4 regions of the Streptomyces sp. NPDC126510 genome follow, and region 1 is predicted to be linked to each of the others. Evidence: riboswitches for the same ligand, from Rfam matches in the RefSeq annotation. Region 1 holds a riboswitch; each other region holds the start of a gene.
The links. A riboswitch is a leader RNA that binds a small molecule or an ion and turns the genes downstream of it on or off. The one in region 1 is predicted to bind cyclic di-AMP.
Positions count from the first base shown of each region.

Region 2: another riboswitch for cyclic di-AMP. It lies ahead of ABTX60_RS31595 (M23 family metallopeptidase); the one in region 1 lies ahead of ABTX60_RS36440 (C40 family peptidase).
Region 3: another riboswitch for cyclic di-AMP. It lies ahead of ABTX60_RS12955 (transglycosylase family protein); the one in region 1 lies ahead of ABTX60_RS36440 (C40 family peptidase).
Region 4: another riboswitch for cyclic di-AMP. It lies ahead of ABTX60_RS23025 (transglycosylase SLT domain-containing protein); the one in region 1 lies ahead of ABTX60_RS36440 (C40 family peptidase).

Region 1 covers NZ_JBEORR010000038.1:16,474-21,540, reverse strand. The annotation lists gene ABTX60_RS36445 (SLAC1 family transporter) at 1-820, opposite strand, end outside; gene ABTX60_RS36440 (C40 family peptidase) at 942-2,129, opposite strand; cyclic di-AMP (ydaO/yuaA leader) riboswitch at 2,138-2,309, opposite strand; gene pcrA (DNA helicase PcrA) at 2,624-5,067, shown strand, end outside.
Region 2 covers NZ_JBEORR010000027.1:41,254-46,320, reverse strand. The annotation lists gene ABTX60_RS31600 (GntR family transcriptional regulator) at 1-680, opposite strand, end outside; gene ABTX60_RS31595 (M23 family metallopeptidase) at 903-1,691, opposite strand; cyclic di-AMP (ydaO/yuaA leader) riboswitch at 1,704-1,868, opposite strand; gene ABTX60_RS31590 (M16 family metallopeptidase) at 2,061-3,449, opposite strand; gene ABTX60_RS31585 (M16 family metallopeptidase) at 3,446-4,789, opposite strand.
Region 3 covers NZ_JBEORR010000008.1:94,127-99,193, reverse strand. The annotation lists gene ABTX60_RS12965 (cytochrome P450 family protein) at 89-1,396, shown strand; gene ABTX60_RS12960 (transglycosylase family protein) at 1,517-2,482, shown strand; cyclic di-AMP (ydaO/yuaA leader) riboswitch at 2,711-2,877, shown strand; gene ABTX60_RS12955 (transglycosylase family protein) at 2,882-3,568, shown strand; gene eno (phosphopyruvate hydratase) at 3,833-5,067, shown strand, end outside.
Region 4 covers NZ_JBEORR010000016.1:3,025-8,091, reverse strand. The annotation lists gene ABTX60_RS23035 (GNAT family N-acetyltransferase) at 1-1,000, opposite strand, end outside; gene ABTX60_RS23030 (HAD family hydrolase) at 1,187-2,035, shown strand; gene ABTX60_RS23025 (transglycosylase SLT domain-containing protein) at 1,999-2,772, opposite strand; cyclic di-AMP (ydaO/yuaA leader) riboswitch at 2,776-2,945, opposite strand; gene ABTX60_RS23020 (polyprenyl synthetase family protein) at 3,455-4,465, shown strand; gene ABTX60_RS23015 (LolA family protein) at 4,710-5,067, shown strand, end outside.

The DNA of each region.
Region 1 (5,067 bases):
CGTCGAGCCAGGGGACGTCGAGGGCGGCGGCGACCGCGAGGGTGGCCGTCGCCGTCACGACCGCGGCGAACACGGTCGCCCAGCGCCGCACGTCGTAGTGGTGCCGGGGCCAGAAGAGCTCGGCCAGCAGCAGGGCGACGCAGGCGATCAGCGCGAGCACCAGCAGCGTGACCGTGGTCGTGCGCAGGGTGTCGGCGTTCTCCTCGTTCCACAGGTACAGGCGCGAGCTGTCGGCGCCGAGGACTCTCGCCCCGGCCAGCGCGGAGACGGCGAGGGCGCCGGCCGCGAGCCAGTGGTCCCCGCGCCCCTCCTCCACTTGCCGGGGCTGGAAGCGGAACAGGGCGAAGCAGTAGAGCGCGAGCCCCAGCCAGAACAGCACCAGAGCCGCGTGGGCGAGCCAGGCCACCGCGTCGGCCGCGGCGAGCGTGGCGCCGAGCACGGCGATCCCCTCGGTGGCCACGCAGCGCAGGAACACCGTTCCGCGCCGCCCCTGGGCCTCCGCGGTGAGCAGCACCGCCCAGAGCACCATGGCGAGCGCCAGCAGCGCCTCGGCCAGGGGCTGCTGCCCGGCCGCGGAGAAGCCGGTACCCAGAACCGCGGCCGCCGCCACGGTGGTGAGCGCGGCCGGGGTCTCCACCCGCCACTCGTCGTGCGTCCGCTGGACGAGGCCGGCGGCCGCCGCCAGCCAGGCCGCGCAGGCCAGGGCCAGGGCGATGCGGGAGAGGACGGCGTACCCCGCCGAGTCGAGACCGGCCGACACGATGCCGGTCGCCAGCGCATACGTCGCCCACCAGGCGGCAAACGGGGAGGGACCGGACATGACGCCGATGCTAGAGAGCGGCGCGCGCGTTGGGAGAGGGGCACGCGCGCGTGCCCCTCAAAAAACGTGACGCGACCTCTCGGCCCTCTCGGTTCTCAGCCTCTCGGCCCTCAGGCTTCACTCAGGCCGGGCGCACCACGCTGTGGATCGCCGACTCGCCGTCGTAGTAGATCGATTCCTCGCGCACGTACGTGCCGGGCTTCGGCGCGTGGATCATCATGCCGTTGCCGATGTAGATCCCGACGTGGGTGACATCGTCGTAGAAGAAGACCAGGTCACCGGGTTGCGCCTGGGAGAGCGGGACCGTGGTGCCGGCGTCGACCTGGTCGTAGGTCGTGCGCGGCAGGGTGACGCCCGCGGCCTTCCAGGCGGCCTGGGTGAGGCCGGAGCAGTCGTAGGAGCCGGGTCCGACGGCGCCCCACACGTACGGCTTGCCGATCTGGGCGCGGGCGAAGGCGAGCGCCTTGTCGGCCTTGGTGGCGTACGAGGAGTCGGCCGGGGCCGTCGAGGTGGACGAGCCGGAGCCCGACGGCCCCGTCGATCCGGACGTGGAGGACCCGCCGTCCTGCTGCCGGGCGGCCTCCTCTTGCGCCTTCTGCTGCGCTGCCTGCTGCCGGGCCAGCTCATCGGCCTTGCGGGCCGCCTCCTCCTGCTTCTCCTTCTCGATCGCCGCGAGCCGGGCCTTCTCCTCGGCGGTCAGCTTCGACATCAGCTCGCGCGCGTCGGCGAGCTTGCGCTGGACGGTCGCCTTGGCGGTCTTCAGATCGCCCTGCGACTCGGTGAGCGCCTCCAGGCTCTCGGTGGCCTCCTGGCGCTTCTCCATCGTCTCGGACTGCTGCGCGATGTAATCGTCGACCGCGACCTTCTGACGGCCCGTCATCCGGTCCATCAGCTGGGTCTGGTCGAAGTAGTCCTGCGGGGTGTCCGCGAGCAGGAACGTCGCCGTGTCCGGGGCGGCGGCACCGGTGCGGTACTGGGCGGAGGCGAAGGAACCCAGCTCCTCGCGCGCCTCGTTGAGCTTCTGGGTGCGCTTCGCGACGTCGTCGATGAGGGCGTCGGCGCGTTTGCGCTGCTTCGCCGTCTTCTCCTTGGCCGCGTTGTACTTCTCGGTCGCCGACCCCGCCTGGCGGTAGAGGTCGTCGACCTTCTTCTCGACTTCTTCCAGGCTGGGCTTGTCGTCGGCCTCGGGGGCGGCGTTGGCCGACTGGGACAGCAGGGCCACGGAGGTGAGGGCCGCCGTTGCGAGGGCGGGGGTCCGTATGCCTGCCACGCGCGTACCCGTAGGACGCGACTTGCGGTGCGACGCCAAGGGAGGCGACTCCTTCCACGTTCCGCCTACCGGGTTAGCTGTCGGGTTCGGGCGGGTGGTTCGGAAGGTTTGCCCTACGGCCTCTCCGCACAGGGAGTCGGGCCGATTCACCCCAGGTTCACGGTTGGGTCCCCGGCTCCGGCTGCCGCTGCGGCACACCGGACTCGGCGGAGGCCGCGCGGCCCGGCGACGTTCGCCGGTGGGGGTCATGCGGCCTGGTCGCACCGTAGCCAACTCGTGTGGTCCCTGTGAAGGTTGATGGGTGATATGCCCGATACATTTTCGTGACCTTATTCCTGAGCGTTGCCGAGAGTGAACGATCAAGGGGGATTGGGCAGGGAAAGTCCATACTTGTCGGGCATGTAGCAGGGCGTGATCGCGCCGTCATGGAGGGCGACAATGCGCCGCCGGGCGGTCGGCGGGGCCCCGGGCGCGCGGCGATGTTCTCAGGGCGGCGGCGGGCTGTCAGTGGGGCGCCCTAGACTCGGAGAGCGATGAGCAGCCTCTTTGACGACAGCTTCCTGGCCAACCTCCAGGCCCAGCGGGGCCCCGCGGACGAGCCCCCGCCGCCACCCGAGGACGATCACGTTCCGGAGCCGATCCCGGACGATCTGTTCGGCGGGAAGTTCGACGTGCCCCCGGACCGGGACGCCTACTACCGGGACGGAGCCCCCCGCCCGGTGGTGGACACCGCCGCCCTCCTGGAGGGGCTGAACGACAACCAGCGCGCCGCCGTCGTCCACTCCGGCTCCCCGCTGCTCATCGTGGCCGGCGCCGGCTCCGGCAAGACCCGTGTGCTCACGCACCGCATCGCCCACCTGCTCGCCGAGCGGGACGTGCACCCGGGCCAGATCCTCGCGATCACCTTCACCAACAAGGCCGCCGGCGAGATGAAGGAGCGTGTCGAGCAGCTCGTCGGCCCGCGCGCGAACGCCATGTGGGTCATGACCTTCCACAGCGCGTGCGTGCGCATCCTCCGCCGGGAGAGCAAGAAGCTCGGCTTCACATCGTCCTTCTCGATCTACGACGCCGCCGACTCCAAGCGCCTGATGGCCCTGGTCTGCCGCGACCTGGATCTCGACCCCAAGCGCTTCCCGCCGAAGTCCTTCAGCGCCAAGATCAGCAACCTGAAGAACGAGCTGATCGACGAGGAGGACTTCGCCGCCCAGGCCACCGACGGCTTCGAGAAGACGCTCGCCCAGGCCTACGCCATGTACCAGTCGCGGCTGCGCGAGGCGAACGCCCTCGACTTCGACGACCTGATCATGACGACGGTCAATCTCCTGCGCGCCTTCCCGGACGTCGCCGAGCACTACCGCCGCCGTTTCCGGCACGTCCTGGTGGACGAGTACCAGGACACCAACCACGCGCAGTACGCCCTGGTCCGCGAGCTGGTCGGCACCTCCGAGCACCCCGTCGACGTGCCGCCCGAGGCCGAGATCCCGCCCGCCGAGCTGTGCGTGGTGGGTGACGCCGACCAGTCGATCTACGCCTTCCGCGGCGCGACGATCCGCAACATCCTCCAGTTCGAGGAGGACTACCCGGACGCCACGACGATCCTGCTGGAGCAGAACTACCGCTCCACCCAGACGATCCTCAGCGCCGCCAACGCCGTCATCGAGCGCAACGAGTCCCGCCGCCCCAAGAACCTGTGGACCAACGCGGGCACCGGCGCCCGGATCACCGGCTACGTCGCCGACACCGAGCACGACGAGGCACAGTTCGTCGCCGAAGAGATAGACCGCCTCACGGACGCCGGCGAGGCCAAGGCCGGCGACGTCGCCGTCTTCTACCGCACCAACGCCCAGTCCCGTGTCTTCGAAGAGATCTTCATCCGCGTCGGCCTGCCCTACAAGGTCGTCGGCGGCGTCCGCTTCTACGAGCGCAAGGAGGTCCGGGACGTCCTGGCCTACCTGCGCGTCCTGGCCAACCCCGAGGACTCGGTGCCGCTGCGCCGGATCCTCAACGTCCCCAAGCGGGGCATCGGCGACCGCGCCGAGGCGATGATCGACGCCCTCTCGCAGCGGGAGAAGATCAGCTTCCCGCAGGCTCTGAAGCGCGTCGACGAGGCGTACGGCATGGCCGCGCGCTCCACCAACGCCGTCAAGCGGTTCAACACGCTGATGGAGGACCTGCGCACCATCGTCGAGTCCGGCGCAGGACCGGCCACGGTGCTGGAGGCCGTCCTGGAGCGCACCGGCTACCTCGCCGAGCTCCAGGCCTCCACCGACCCGCAGGACGAGACCCGGATCGAGAACCTCCAGGAACTCGCCGCCGTCGCCATGGAGTTCGAACAGGAGCGCGGCGAGGACGAGCAGGCCTCCCTGTCCGACTTCCTCGAACAGGTTGCCCTGGTCGCCGACTCCGACCAGATCCCCGACGAGGAGGACGGCGACGGCGTCATCACACTGATGACCCTGCACACCGCCAAGGGCCTGGAGTTCCCGGTCGTCTTCCTGACCGGCATGGAGGACGGCGTCTTCCCGCACATGCGCGCCCTCGGCCAGACCAAGGAGCTGGAGGAGGAGCGGCGCCTGGCCTACGTCGGCATCACGCGCGCGCGGGAGCGGCTGTACCTGACGCGGTCCACGCTGCGCAGCGCCTGGGGCCAGCCGTCGTACAACCCGCCCTCCCGCTTCCTGGAGGAGATCCCGCCGACCCACGTGGAGTGGAAGCGGACGGGGGCCACCGCGCCCGCGTCCTCCGGGCCGGTCTCGGCGGTGGCGGCCTCGCTGTCGTCGTCCCGCTCGCGCTCGTCGGCGTCGGGCGCCTCCGGTTTCGCCACGCGCCGCACCTCCGAGAAGCCGGTGGTGTCCCTGGCGGTCGGGGACCGCGTCACGCACGACCAGTTCGGGCTCGGGACCGTCGTCGCGGTCAAGGGCACGGGCGGCAACGCCGAGGCGACGATCGACTTCGGCGAGACCAAGCCGAAGCGGCT
Region 2 (5,067 bases), on a different contig from region 1:
GCCGTGTTTACGGGATGTTGCGAGTTCCTCACACGGTCGGCGCGTTCCTCCGCGGAGCCGAGGCGCAGACGGTGCGCGCCGGTCGCGCGCTCGGTGTGCAGCGCCGTGACCGCCCGGGCGCGCTCGCCGTCCCCGCGCGCCACCGCGTCCACGATCGCTCCGTGCTCCGCCCAGGACTCCACCGGGCTGAGCGGCGCCTGCACGGCGTACATCCACGTGATCTTGTGGCGGAGCTGGGTGAGCATCGAGGTCAGGGCGGGGCTGCCGGAGGCCTGGGCGAGCGTCTCGTGGAACCAGGCGCCGAGGGAGCGCAGGTCGTCGCTGTTGCCGCGACGGGCCCGGTCCTGGCCCAGCCGGACCAGTCCGCGCAGGACCTTCAGATGCGCCTCGGTGCGGCGCTGGGCGGCGCGGGCCGCACCGAGCGGCTCCAGGAGCATCCGCATCTCCAGCAGGTCGCCGGCCTCCTGCTCGGTGGGTTCGGCCACGCACGCGCCCGCGTGCCGGCGGGTCACCACGAAGCCCTCGGCCTCCAGCGTGCGCAGCGCCTCCCGGACGGGCACCCGCGAGACGCCGTAGCGGCGGGCGAGGAGTTCCTCGGTGAGCCGGCTGCCGCGTGCGTGGACACCCGCGACGATGTCGTCCCGGATGGCGGTGCACACCGAGTGCGCGGGAATACGCATGACCGACCTCCGCTTAATCCCCGTGAAACGCCGGCGAGCGGCGCGTGATTCTGTGACTCTATTGCAATGAGCCGGAATTTCCGACGGCAGGCGGGAATCCAGGGATATTTTTTGGACAGCGGGCATCCGGCGGCACCTCACGGGTCATCCGGCGGGCGTCCGGAAAACACCGAAAGCCCCGGCTCGGGGAGCCGGGGCTTCGGAAACGGTGGAGGGTCCGGGTCAGACGCCGACGCCGTGCGAGCGGAGGTAGGCGACCGGGTCGATGTCCGAGCCGTACTCGGGGCTCGTACGCGCCTCGAAGTGCAGGTGCGGGCCGGTGACGTTGCCGGTCGCGCCGGACAGGCCGATCTGCTGACCGGGGGTGACCTTCTGACCCACCGAGACGCCGATGGAGGACAGGTGGCCGTACTGGGTGTACGTCCCGTCGTTCATCTTGATCACGATGTTGTTGCCGTAGGAGCCGCCCCAGCCGGCCTCGACGACCTCGCCCATGCCGACCGCGTGGACGGAGGTGCCGGTGGCGGCGTGGAAGTCCACGCCGGTGTGGCTGCCGGAGGACCACAGGCCGCTGCTGGCCTTGTAGCCGGTGGAGACGTACGAGCCGGAGATCGGGGCCACGTAGGCGTTGAGGCGCTTGCGCTCGGCCTCGCGGGCGGCGCGCTCCTTGACCTCGCGGGCCTTCTCGGCCTCCGCCTTGGCCTTCTCCGCCACCTCGGCGGCCCGCTTGCGGGCGGCCTCCTCGGCCTTCCGCTTGGCGGCGGCCTCTTCGGCGGCCTGCCGCTGCGCGACGGCCTGGGCGTCGATCTGCTGGGCCACGGTGTCACCCATGGTGACGACCGGGGTGAGGCCGGTCTGCTCGGCGCTGGGCTCGGCGGCGAAGGCCGCGGGGGCCGCCACGGTGCCGATCACGCCGGTGGTGGCGAGGGCCGCGACACCCGCCGCGCGGGCGGTACGGCGCTGGATCCTGCTGGGACGACGGTGCTTCCCGGTGGCGCGAGTGAACGCCATGTGGTGGCTGGTCCTTTCCTTCCCTCTCGCCTACCGGGTTAGCTGACGGGTTCGGAGCAGGAAGGTCTCCTACGGACTCCCTCGCGGCACGCGCGGGCGTCCGATTCACCCCAGGGACTGCGATGGGTCCCCGGCTCCCCTGGCTCGCGCCGTACGGGGACTCGGCGATGACTGTCCGGTGCCGCGGGTGCGGCGCACTGCCTGACGAACAGCCCGGACGACGCTAAGCGGCGCCACTTTCAATTCCCAAACGGATCCCAGCTTTTGTAGCGCATCCCACAGGGCAGACAGGCAACTCCCATCCCAATTCGGGCATAAAGGGGCCCTGGTGCCTTCGAAGACATCCAGGGCCCCTCAGCGCGCGTGCCGCTACTCGGCGGCGACGACGCTGACTTCGCCGATGCCGAGGGCCTCGACAGGCGCCTTGATCTGCGCCGCGTCACCGACGAGGACGGTCACCAGCCGGTCCACCGGGAAGGCGCTGACGGCCGCCGCGGTGGCCTCCACCGTGCCGGTCGCGGCGAGCTGCCGGTACAGCGTGGCCTGGTAGTCGTCGGGCAGATGCTGCTCGACCTGGTCGGCCAGCGTGCTCGCGACGGCCGCTGCCGTCTCGTACTTCAGCGGCGCGACGCCGACCAGGTTCTGCACGGCGACGTCCCGCTCGGCGTCGGTCAGCCCCTCAGCGGCGAGGGTACGCAGCACCGTCCAGAGGTCCTCCAGAGCGGGGCCGGTGTTGGGCGTGTCCACGGAGCCGCTGATGGCGAGCATCGCCGCACCCGTTCCGTCGGGGGCGGACCTGAGGACCTGGCCGAACGCCCGTACGCCGTAGGTGTAGCCCTTCTCCTCGCGCAGGACGCGGTCCAGGCGCGAGGTGAGCGTGCCGCCGAGGCAGTACGTGCCGAGCACCTGCGCGGGCCACACGCGGTCGTGCCGGTCCGGGCCGATCCGGCCGATCAGCAGCTGCGTCTGGACCGCGCCCGGGCGGTCCACGATGACGACCCGGCCGGTGTCGTCGGCGGTCACCGGCGGCACGGGCCGCGGCTCGGCCGGGGAGCCCGTCCAGGCGCCCAGCGTGTCCCCGAGCAGGGCGTCGAGGTCGATGCCGGTGAGGTCCCCGACGACCACGGCGGTGGCCGTGGCCGGGCGGACGTGCTTCTCGTAGAAGGCGCGTACGGCCGCGGAGTCGATGGCGGCGACGGTCTCCTCGGTGCCCTGCCGCGGCCGCGACATGCGCGCGTCCGCCGGGAACAGCTCCTTGGAGAGCTCCTTGGCGCCCCGGCGGGACGGGTTGGCCAGCTCGTGCGGGATCTCGTCGAGACGGTTGGCGACCAGCCGCTCGACCTCGCTGTCGGCGAACGCGGGGGCCCTCAGGGCGTCGGCGACCAGTCCCAGTCCCTTGGTGAGCCGGGAGGCCGGCACCTCCAGACTGAGCCGGACGCCGGGGTGGTCGGCGTGCGCGTCGAGGGTGGCGCCCGCGCGCTCCAGCTCGGCGGCGAAGTCCTCGGCGGAGTGCTTGTCGGTGCCCTCGGAGAAGGCCCGGGCCATGATCGTGGCCACACCGTCGAGGCCGGCGGGCTCGGCGTCCAGGGGGGCGTCGAGCAGCACCTCCACAGCGACGACCTGCTGGCCGGGGCGGTGGCAGCGCAGCACCGTGAGGCCGTTGTCGAGCGAGCCGCGCTCGGGGGCCGGGAAGGCCCACGGCTTGGCGTCGCCCGCCTGCGGCCGGGGGTGGAAGTCCATCGTGGCGAGCTCGGTCACCGGGCCGCCTCCTCGTTCTCGTCCTGGTCGGCGGGGGCTTCGGGGGCGGTCGGCTCGTAGACGAGCACCGCGCGGTTGTCGGGCCGCAGGCGGGCCTTGGCGACCTCCTGGACCTCCTCCGGCGTGATCTCCAGCACGCGCTGGACGGCGGTCAGGGCGAGCTGCGGGTCACCGAACAGCACGGCGTACCGGCACAGTTCGTCGGCGCGGCCCGCGACCGTACCGAGCCGGTCCAGCCACTCGCGCTCCAACTGGGCCTGGGCGCGCTCCATCTCCTCGGCCGTGGGGCCCTCCTCGGCGAACCGGGCGAGCTCCTCGTCGATGGCGGTCTCGATGACCGGGACCTCCACGTCACCGGACGTCTTCACGTCCAGCCACCCCAGGGAGGGTGCCCCGGCGAGCCGCAGCAGGCCGAAGCCGGCCGCCACGGCCGTACGGTCGCGGCGCACGAGCCGGTTGTACAGGCGGGAGGACTCGCCGCCGCCGAGGACGGTGAGGGCCAGGTCGGCCGCGTCGCACGCGCGCGTGCCGTCGTGCGGCAGCCGGTAGGCGGCCATCAGGGCACGGGCCGGGACCTCCTCCTCGACGACCTCGCGCAGCTGGTCGCCGATGGTCTCCGGCAGCGAGCCGTCGCGCGGGGCGGGCTTGCCGTCGTGGCCGGGGATGGAACCGAAGTACTTCTCGACCCAGGCGAGGGTCTGCTCCGGGTCGATGTCGCCGACCACGGAGAGCACGGCGTTGTTCGGCGCGTAGTAGGTGCGGAAGAAGGCGCGCGCGTCCTCCAGGGTCGCCGCGTCCAGGTCGGCCATCGAGCCGATCGGGGTGTGGTGGTAGGGGTGGCCCTCCGGGTAGGCGAGGGCGGTCAGCTTCTCGAAGGCGGTGCCGTAGGGGACGTTGTCGTAGCGCTGGCGGCGCTCGTTCTTGACGACGTCGCGCTGGTTCTCCATCGACTCGTCGTCGAGCGCGGCCAGCAGCGAGCCCATGCGGTCGGCCTCCAGCCAGAGGGCGAGCTCCAGCTCGTGGGCGGGCATGGTCTCGAAGTAGTTGGTCCGCTCGAAGCTGGTGGTGCCGTTCAGCGAGCCGCCGGCACCCTGGACGAGCTCGAAATGACCGTTGCCCTTGACCTGCGCGGAACCCTGGAACATCAGGTGCTCGAAAAGGTGAGCCAGGCCGGTACGCCCCTTGACTTCGTGGCGTGAGCCGACGTCGTACCAGAGGCACACCGCCGCGACCGGGGTCAGGTGGTCCTCGGAGAGCACCACGCGCAGGCCGTTGGCCAGGCGGTGCTCGGTCGCTGTCAGGCCCCCGGAGCCTGCCTGGGCTGTGGCCGTGTGACCCATGGGCATGTACATCCCTTCACTCGCGAGCGGTTGTTGAGACCGCGTGTTCCTGCCGGTCCTGCCACTGTATGCAAGCGTGCGGAGCCCTGGTGAAGTTCCCGGCGGCGACCTGGGACCGAGAGCGCGGGATGCGGCCCGGACCGGGCCCTGGTCCCGGTTGTCAGTGCGGCGGTCCACAATGGTCGGCGTCAGATCCGGATCGCAGCAGCATGAGCGAGCCGCAGGGGCGGTCGGTGACGAGAGGGCGAGCGCGCGCAGGCCCGCAGGGCTGAGTACGG
Region 3 (5,067 bases), on a different contig from region 1:
GCCGCGGCTCGCTCAGCCGGGCCGCGCCAGCCCCTCAGCCGAGGGTGACGGTGGCGGGCCGCTGCCGGAAGCCGGATACGGTCGAGGAGTGACCGACCAGCCCCAGCCCAGCTCAGCCGCGACCGCTCCCGACCTCTTCACCTGGGAGTTCGCGAGCAACCCCTACCCCGCCTACGCCTGGCTCCGCGAGCACAGCCCCGTCCACAAGACGCGGCTCCCGAGCGGTGTGGAGGCCTGGCTGGTCACGCGGTACGCCGACGCCAAGCAGACGCTCGCCGACCACCGGCTCTCCAAGAACCCGGCGCATCACGACGAACCGGCGCACGCCAAGGGGAAGACGGGCATCCCCGGCGAGCGCAAGGCCGAGTTGATGACGCATCTGCTGAACATCGACCCGCCGGACCACACCCGGCTGCGGCGGCTGGTGTCCAAGGCGTTCACACCCCGCCGGGTCGCCGAGTTCGCGCCGCGCGTGCAGGAGCTCACCGACACGCTGATCGACGGCTTCGCGGCGAAGGGATCCGCCGACCTGATCCACGAGTTCGCCTTCCCGCTCCCCATCTACGCCATCTGCGACCTGCTCGGCGTCCCGCGCGAGGACCAGGACGACTTCCGCGACTGGGCGGGCATGATGATCCGTCACCAGGGCGGCCCCAGGGGCGGTGTGGCGCGGTCGGTGAAGAAGATGCGCGGCTACCTGGCCGACCTCATCCACCGCAAGCGCGAGGCGCTGCCCGCCGAACCCGCCCTCGGCGAGGACCTCATCTCCGGCCTGATCCGCGCCTCGGACCACGGTGAGCACCTCACCGAGAACGAGGCGGCGGCCATGGCCTTCATCCTGCTGTTCGCCGGTTTCGAGACCACCGTCAACCTGATCGGAAACGGCACCTACGCCCTGCTCACCCACCCCGGACAGCGTGCCCGGCTCCAGGCGTCCCTCGCCGCCGGGGAGAGCGGCCTCCTGGAGACGGGCGTCGAGGAACTCCTCCGCTACGACGGCCCCGTCGAACTCGCCACCTGGCGTTTCGCCACGCAGTCACTCACCCTCGGCGGGCAGCGCATCGAGGCGGGCGACCCCGTCCTCGTCGTGCTGGCCGCCGCGGACCGGGACCCGGAGCGGTTCGCCGATCCGGACGCACTGGACCTCTCCCGCCGCGACAACCAGCACCTCGGGTACGGCCACGGCATCCACTACTGCCTCGGCGCCCCGCTCGCCCGGCTGGAGGGCCAGACCGCGCTCGCCACCCTCCTCACCCGCCTCCCGGACCTGCGGCTCGCCGCCGATCCGGCCGAGCTGAGATGGCGCGGCGGCCTCATCATGCGCGGGCTGCGCACGCTGCCGGTGGAGTTCGCGCCGGTAGCCCCGGCCGAAGGTGACGAAACATCAGACCTGTGATCTTCACGTGATCTGCGCGGCATGAACTTGTGACAAGTGATCGTCTGCCGATACGTTCACCCATCAACGCGGAGGGATTCACGCCGCGTAGGTCACTGCTGTCGCGTGAAAGGTCTCCGTATGCTCTCCGGGAACGGTCGGCACCGTCGCCCCCGCCAGGCTCCGGCTCTCCTCGTCGCGGCCGGAGTGACCGGCTCCGCCATCGCGATCCCGCTCCTCGGGGCCTCGGGTGCCAGTGCGGCCGACGGCACGACCTGGGACCGGGTCGCGGACTGCGAGACCGGCGGCGCGTGGAGCGAGAACAGCGGCAACGGCTACTACGGCGGCCTGCAGTTGTCCCAGGAGGACTGGGAGAGTCACGGCGGTCTCGACTACGCCGCGAGCGCCGACCTGGCCAGCCGCTCCCAGCAGATAGCCGTGGCCGAGAGAATCCTCGCCGACCAGGGAGTCGGCGCGTGGCGCACCTGCGGACTGCTCTCCGGCCTCGAGCAGGGCAAGGGGTCGGATTCCGGTTCGTCCGATGCGTCCGACTCGTCCGGTGAGGTGGACTCGCCCGGCCTGCTCGACTCGCTCGGCTCGTCCCCCTCGGACAGTCCTTCCTCTTCTCCCTCCTCGTCGCCTGACGCGTCGTCCGCCTCGAAGGATGAAACGGCCAAGCCGGACAAGTCGCCCGAATCGACCGGCTCGTCACAGGAGCGTCAGTCCGGGGACTCCTCCTCGGACACCTCCAAGAGTGACAAAGCCGACAACTCCCAGCAGGGCGACGACTCCTCGCGGCCGGCCGACACCGGCTCCGGCCGCCATCGCGGCCCCAGCGCCGACGAAACCGGCGCGCCGGACAGCGACTCTGCGGAGAAGTCCACGGGGCGTCACTCCGCGCCCGCCGAAGAGAGTTCCGGCGACGCGTCCGAAGGCGCCTACATCGTGGGCATCGGCGACAGCCTCTGGTCCATCGCCGACGCCCTTCGGGTCAGCGGCGGATGGCACGCGCTCTACGAGGGCAACGAGAAGGAGGTCGGCGCCGACCCGAACCTCATCCACCCCGGTCAGGCGCTCGCGGTCGAGGGCGAAGCGGACGAGAAGTAGCTGTTCGGGCAGTGCGGAAACGACGGCCGAAGTCACCTCGAAACCGGGTGAGTTCGCGCCCCCTTTAGTGGCTGATGTCCCGTTTGGGGGCCGTGAGAGATAGATCTCAGAAGCCCTGATCGTCTTTGAAATTCTGTGGATCTCGTGTCTACGGTCGTGACCGCTCGCCACCGCGAGCCCCGGCTGCCGCAACGCCGAATCCTGCCAGCGGCCGTACGGGAACAGTCGTCGCGTCAAGCGCCGTAGGCAGGAGCGGGGGACCCAAGGTAGGTGCCCGACCGGCCGGTTGTGCCGGAAGGGCTTGGGGTGAAGCCGCGTCCCGTGAGGGACGCGGCCGGGCAACTCAACCGGCCCGAACCCGACAGCTCACCTCGCAGGCGTCGGTGAGGGGATCTCTCCATGCTGTTTTCCGGCAAGGGCACGCACCGCCGTCCGTCCAAGGCCAGCCGCGCCATCGCCATCGCCGGCGTCACCGGTGCCGCCGTCGCCGCCCCGCTGATGGCGGTCGGCAACGCCTCCGCCGCCACCACCTCCGAGTGGGACGCGGTCGCCCAGTGCGAGTCCGGCGGCAACTGGTCCATCAACACCGGCAACGGCTACTACGGCGGTCTGCAGTTCTCCGCCTCCACCTGGTCCGCGTACGGCGGCACCCAGTACGCCTCGACCGCCGACAAGGCCAGCAAGGACCAGCAGATCCAGGTCGCCGAGAAGGTCCTGGCGAGCCAGGGCAAGGGCGCCTGGCCGGTCTGCGGCAAGGGCCTGTCGGGTGCCTCCACCGGCGGCTCCTCCAGCGACTCCGGCAGCTCCTCGCAGAGCCAGCAGAGCACCGAGACCCGCCAGACCGAGCAGCAGCCGGCCTCCCGCTCCGACGAGCGCCCGGCGGCCAAGAAGACCGTCACCACCCCGACCGGCAAGAAGGTCGAGAAGGGCGACGGCGAGTACAAGGTCGTCAAGGGTGACACCCTCGGCTCGATCGCCGCGGACAAGAAGGTCAAGGGCGGCTGGGAGAAGCTCTTCCAGCTGAACAAGGACATCGTCGAGGACGCCGACCTCATCTACCCGGGCCAGCAGCTGCACCTGAAGTAAGCAGCGGCCCACCGCCGGACCCGTCCAGGGTCCTCGGACTCCCCGCCCCGGTGCGTCATCCCCCGTACGCGCCGGGGCGGGGTTTTTTCTGCAACCGTCTTTGTTCCGTTCGGAAACAATTTACGCTCGGTTCTGTCCATGGGGTGGGCGACCCGGTGGCCGATCGCCCCGAGCCGGTTAGGCTCATGTCGCGAGCCACCGGGCCCGCACCTCGCCGGGTCCGCGCGACCCGCGTCACCGCGTCACATGAAGAAGGAGATGCTCGTGCCGTCCATCGACGTCGTCGTAGCCCGGGAAATCCTGGACTCCCGAGGCAACCCCACGGTCGAGGTCGAGGTCGGCCTCGACGACGGCAGCACCGGTCGTGCCGCCGTCCCGTCCGGCGCCTCCACGGGCGCCTTCGAGGCCATCGAGCTCCGCGACGGCGACTCGAACCGCTACCTCGGCAAGGGTGTGGAGAAGGCCGTCCTCGCGGTCATCGAGCAGATCGGCCCGGAGCTGGTCGGCTACGACGCCACCGAGCAGCGCCTGATCGACCAGGCCATGTTCGACCTGGACGCCACCGACAACAAGGGCTCGCTCGGCGCCAACGCCATCCTCGGCGTCTCCCTCGCCGTCGCCCACGCCGCCTCCGAGGCCAGCGACCTCCCCCTCTTCCGCTACCTGGGCGGCCCCAACGCGCACCTGCTGCCGGTGCCGATGATGAACATCCTGAACGGCGGCTCGCACGCCGACTCCAACGTGGACATCCAGGAGTTCATGATCGCCCCGATCGGCGCGGAGTCCTTCTCCGAGGCCCTGCGCTGGGGCGCCGAGGTCTACCACACCCTGAAGAAGGTCCTGAAGAGCAAGGGCCTGGCCACCGGCCTCGGCGACGAGGGCGGCTTCGCCCCGAACCTCGGCTCCAACCGCGAGGCCCTCGACCTCATCCTCGAGGCGATCAAGGAAGCCGGCTACACCCCCGGCGAGCAGATCGCCCTGGCGCTCGACGTCGCCGCCTCCGAGTTCTACAAGGACGGCGTCTACACCTTCGAGGGCAAGGACCGCTCGGCGGCCGAGATGACCGAGTACTACGCGGAGCTCGTCGACGCGTACCCGCTCGTCTCCATCGAGGACCCGCTGTTCGAGGACGACTGGGAGGGCTGGAAGACCATCACCGACAGGCTCGGTGACAAGGTCCAGCTCGTCGGCGACGACCTGTTCGTCACCAACCCCGAGCGCCTGGCCCGCGGCATCGAGGAGGGCGCGGCCAACGCGCTCCTGGTCAAGGTCAACCAGATCGGTTCGCTCACCGAGACCCTGGACGCCGTCGAGCTGGCCCAGCGCAACGGCTTCAAGTGCATGATGTCCCACCGCTCCGGCGAGACCGAGGACGTCACCATCGCCGACCTGGCCGTCGCCACCAACTGCGGCCAGATCAAGACCGGCGCCCCCGCCCGCTCCGAGCGCGTCGCCAAGTACAACCAGCTGCTGCGCATCGAGGAGATCCTCGACGACGC
Region 4 (5,067 bases), on a different contig from region 1:
GGACGAAGCTGTGCGCGCGGCGTGCCGGTTCGCGGCTCAGCCAGTGCAGCGCCGCGCCCACCCCCGGACGGGTCACCGCGCCCTCGTACACGGGCAGTTCGCCCGTCTTCAGCGCGTCCTTGTACTCGGCCGCGCCCCGCCCCAGGTCGAGCATGGCGACACCGGCGGCGGCCGCCGCCTCGGCCATGCGCAGGTGCAGCACCAGACCCGGCGAGAACTTCGCGAACTCCGGGTCGTAGGCCGGGAACCAGCAGGCCAGCACGGAGGCCGAACGCAGTCCGAAGTGTGCGGCGACGGGCCGCTCACCGGCGTACAGCACGGACAGCGTGCCGCTGCACTCCGGCGCCCGGGTCCGGGCCAGCTGCCCGACGAGCCGCGTGATCCACTCCTGGGCGAACCGGTCCCGGCGGCCGGTCCTGCGGTACTGCGCGGACTTCCACTCCATGAGCGTGCGCAGCGCGGCCGGGTCGCGTTCGTCGAACACGAACCGCAGCTCACCGGCCTGCCGGCCGAGCCTGCGCTCCTTGGCCAGGGTCGTCTTCAGGAACTTCGGCGACTGCGCGCGCAGCACCGACTCGTACGTCTCGTAGCCCTTCTCCACGTCGACGACGTAGGTGGCGTGCTCCTCGGCCGCGTACCGGACGAACAGCCGCTGCTCGGCCTCCAGATTGTCGAAGGCGAAGCTCGACACCGAGCAGGCCTTCAGGAGTTCGCCCGTCTCCACGTCCAGGCCGGGCCGCAGGATCGCGCCCTGCGCGTCCGAGACACCGAGCCCGATCGCCCGGCCCTGTCCCAACGGGCCCCGCTCATAGGGCAGGAAGCCGGACGGCTCCGGACCTTCGTACACCACCGCGATCCGGGCCCCCGGCCTGAACAGGCCGACGGCTTCGGTGAACTCCGGCTCCATGAAAGGGTTGCGCGGTGCGTCCGAGGCGGCGCGCAGCGCACGCCAGCGCTCCCTCTCCCCTTCACCGAGCTCCCCGGGCCCAGCCACACGAATGCGCCCACTGCTCAACCCGACCCCCCGATCAAGTCCCCCCTGGACACTTGGAAGGTACCGCTCTATGCGGCCCCACGGGTAGGTAGCGGAGCATGTTGTTGCCAACTGGTGCAGAGGCCTTCAACCGGGCAATCGGCGTGCGCCGTCCGATGAAACGAAGGGGCGCGCTGTCCGTATTCTCTGATCATGGCCGCACCCATCGCATATTCACTCATCGCCACCGATCTGGACGGGACGCTGCTGCGCGGCGACGACACCCTGTCCGACCGGTCCCTCGCCGCGCTCGCGCGGGTGGCGGACGCCGGTGCCCAGCACCTCGTGGTGACGGGGCGGCCGGCGCCGAGAGTGCGGCCGCTCCTGGACGACCTCGGCTGCACGGGGCTCGCGGTGTGCGGGCAGGGCGCGCAGGTGTACGACGCCGGTGCGGAGCGGCTGCTGTGGTCCATCACCCTGGACCGGGAGCTGGCGGAGACCGCCCTCGGCAAGATCGAGGCCGAGGTGGGGCAGGTCTACGCGGCCGTGGACCAGGACGGGGTGGACGGGCTCACCCTGATCGAGCCGGGCTATCTGATGCCGCATCCGACCCTGCCCGCGGTCCGGGTCGAGCGGCGCGAGCAGCTGTGGGGCGAGCCCATCAGCAAGGTGCTGCTGCGGCACCCCTTCCTGACGGACGACGAGTTGGCGGCGACGGCCCGCTCGGTGGTCGGCTCGCTGGCGACGGTGACGATGTCGGGGCCCGGCACGGTGGAGCTCCAGCCGTGCGGGGTCACCAAGGCGACGGGCCTGGCGCTGGCCGCCGAGCACCTGGGGCTGCGGCCGGCGGACACCATCGCCTTCGGCGACATGCCCAACGACATCCCGATGTTCGACTGGGCCGGTCACGGCGTCGCGATGGCCAACGCCCACCCCGAACTGAAGGCCGTGGCCGACGAGGTCACCCTGTCGAACGAGGACGACGGCATCGCCGTCGTCCTCGAGCGACTGCTGGGCGGGTCGGCTCAGTACGGGCCGTTGACGTTGTCGATCGAGCCGTAGCGGTCGGCCGCGTAGTTGCAGGCCGCCGTGATGTTGGCGACCGGGTCGTACGGGTCGAAGGAGGTGCCGGGCACGTGGTAGGCGGCGAACGTCGGGTCGATCACCTGGAGCAGGCCCTTGGACGGGGTGCCCGCGGCGGCGTTCGAGTCCCAGTTGTTGATCGCCTGGGGGTTGCCGGACGACTCGCGCATGATGTTGCGGTAGATGCCGTCGTAGGAGCCCGGGATGCCCTGCTGCGCCATGATGTCCAGCGACTCGCGGATCCACCCGTCGAGGTTGTCCGCGTAGGTCTTCGCGGACGCCTGGGTGGCCTGGGCGACACCGCCGGCGGGCTTCGCGGCCGGCTTGGCGGGGGCGGACGACTGGGTCGCCGTCTTCTTCGGCGCGACCGACTTGGTGGTCTTCACCTTGAGCTTCAGACCCGGGTGGATCAGCTTCGGGTTGTCGCCGACGGCGGCGCGGTTGTCCTTGTAGAGCTGCTTCCAGCCGCCCCGGACGTCGTACTTGTCCGCGATGCGGGCGAGCGAGTCGCCCTTGGTCACGGTGTACGTGAGGGACTTGGAGGGCTTGGCCGCCTGCGGCACGGACTGTGCGGCGGGGGCGCTCTGGGGTTCGGCGCTCGCGTGCGTGGCTCCGAGGAGCGGAAGGGTGAGTGCGGCTCCACCGGTGCCGACGGCGACGATGCCTCGGGTCAGCGGGTTGGTTCTGGGGCGACGGTGCTTGCCTCGTCCGGCCATGGTGATGTTCCTCTCCGGCGCCTGCGAGGTGAGCTGTCGGGTTCGGGCCGGGAGGTGCCCGGCCGCGTACGGCACCGTGTGCCGTACGCGGCTTCACCCCGAGCCGTGCCGCTGTGCGGACCGGCGACTTACCTGGGTCCCCCGCTCCTGCCACGCGTGAGTGAGTCGGTTATGTGGGGAGTCCGGGCGGCGGCAGGATTAGGCGTCCGCCGGACAGGGCCGGAACGTATGCGAGAGCACATGTCGGGAACAAGCACCTCAGTCACACATTGCGCGGTTGACCTTGGTCGGGGGCGTTTGGGCGGCTTGATCCTTTGCTTGAGCCAAGGCTCAACTGGCTTTCGGGGGAAGGCGGTAGGGGCCGGTGTGGAGTCGGGGCGGAAATGGGGAAGAAGTGATTCAACTCACTGATCACGAGCCTGTGGGGCAATTTCCGCCAAGGGGAATTCATCGACTCATCGCGGCAAATCGTGCATATCTCGCTACCCCTGGGTAAGTCGATAAATATCTGTTCTTATAGGTTGATCGAAAACATAGCGGTCGTGATCGGATACCACCCGGCCTGTAACCACGGGCGCTGGCGGTGATCGAAACGTGACCGGATACGCTGACTCGAGTGAGGGCAGCGACCTATCGACAATCCGCGTAATCACCGGCAGACACAGCAGACAGGAGACCCCTCGTGACCGACGTCGGGCCGTTCGGGCTGAGCGTGCGGGACCAGGCTCTGGAAGCCGACGTCCAGGCCGGATTGACGGCTGTCGAGGAAGGCTTGCTCGAGGCCACCAAGAGTGACGTGCCCTTCATCACGGAGGCCGCCCAGCATCTTGTGCGGGCCGGCGGCAAGCGGTTCCGCCCGCTGCTCGTGATGCTCTCCGCCCGGTTCGGTGACCACCACGCGCCCGGGATCGTGCCGTCGGCCGTCGTCGTGGAGCTGACCCACCTCGCCACGCTCTACCACGACGACGTCATGGACGAGGCCGCCGTGCGCCGCGGTGTCGCGAGTGCGAACACCCGCTGGGGCAACTCCGTCGCGGTCCTCACCGGCGACTTCCTCTTCGCCCGGGCCTCGCACATCCTGGCCGACCTCGGCCCGGAGGCCGTCCGGGTGCAGGCCGAGGCGTTCGAGCGTCTGGTGACCGGCCAGATCCTGGAGACGGCCGGACCGCAGGACGGCCGCGACCCCATCGAGCACTACCTGGACGTGCTGGGCGGCAAGACCGGTTCGCTCATCGCGGTGTCGTGCCGGTTCGGCGCGATGATGTCCGGCGCCGACGAGACCGTCGTGGACGTGCTGACCCAGTACGGCGAGCGGCTCGGCGTCGCCTTCCAGCTCGCGGACGACGTCCTCGACATCGCCTCCGACTCCCACGAGTCCGGCAAGACCCCCGGCACCGACCTGCGCGAGGGCATCCCCACCCTGCCGGTGCTCCGGCTGCGTGAGCGCGCGGCCCGGCTCGGGCTCGCCGAGGACATCGCCCTGTGCGAGCTGCTCGACTCCGACCTCACCGACGACGACCGGCACACCGAGGCCCTTCGCCTGCTGCGCGCCCACCCGGCGCTGGAGCAGGCCCGGCGGGACACCGTCCGCTACGCCCAGGACGCCCGTTCGGCGCTGGCGCCGCTGCCCGAGTGCACCGCGAAGACGGCGCTCCAGGAGCTGTGCGACGCGGTGGTGCACCGGGCCGGCTAGCCCGTCCCTCCCGGCGACCCGGGCCCTACGACCCCTACGGGTCGGGGGAGAAGCCGCCCTCCCGTGTCATACCCCAGCAGTACGCGGAGTTGAGCCCGGGGTCTGACGTATCTCCCTGGCCGATTTGGTCAGATGGTGACCACGGAAAACACCACTCCTCACCTGTTCGGGTGAGAATGGCGGCTCAGGGACGAGTGCGTGGACGACACGGACAGCCGCCGCCGACCATGGAGGTAGGGCACACATGGCACCGTACGCATCCGACGACAGCACGACCGCCGGAGAGGTCGACGAGCAGCGCTCCGGGCGGCGCAAAGCCGCGCGGTACATCGTCCCGGTCACGGTGGTGGGGGTGGCCGCCGCGACGATCGGGCTGGTCCCCGCACTCGCCGACTCCGGTGACCCCGACCTCCCGAAGATCACCGCACAGCAGCTCATCGAGAAGATCGCGAAGTCGGACGTCCAGCAGCTGTCCGGCACGGTGAAGATCAGCACGGACCTCGGCCTGCCGGACCTCGGCGGCCTGGAGTCGGGCCTGATGTCCGGCGCGGCGGGCAACGGCGAGGGCGGCTCCTCCGCCGACCCGTCGGCCAAGCTCACCG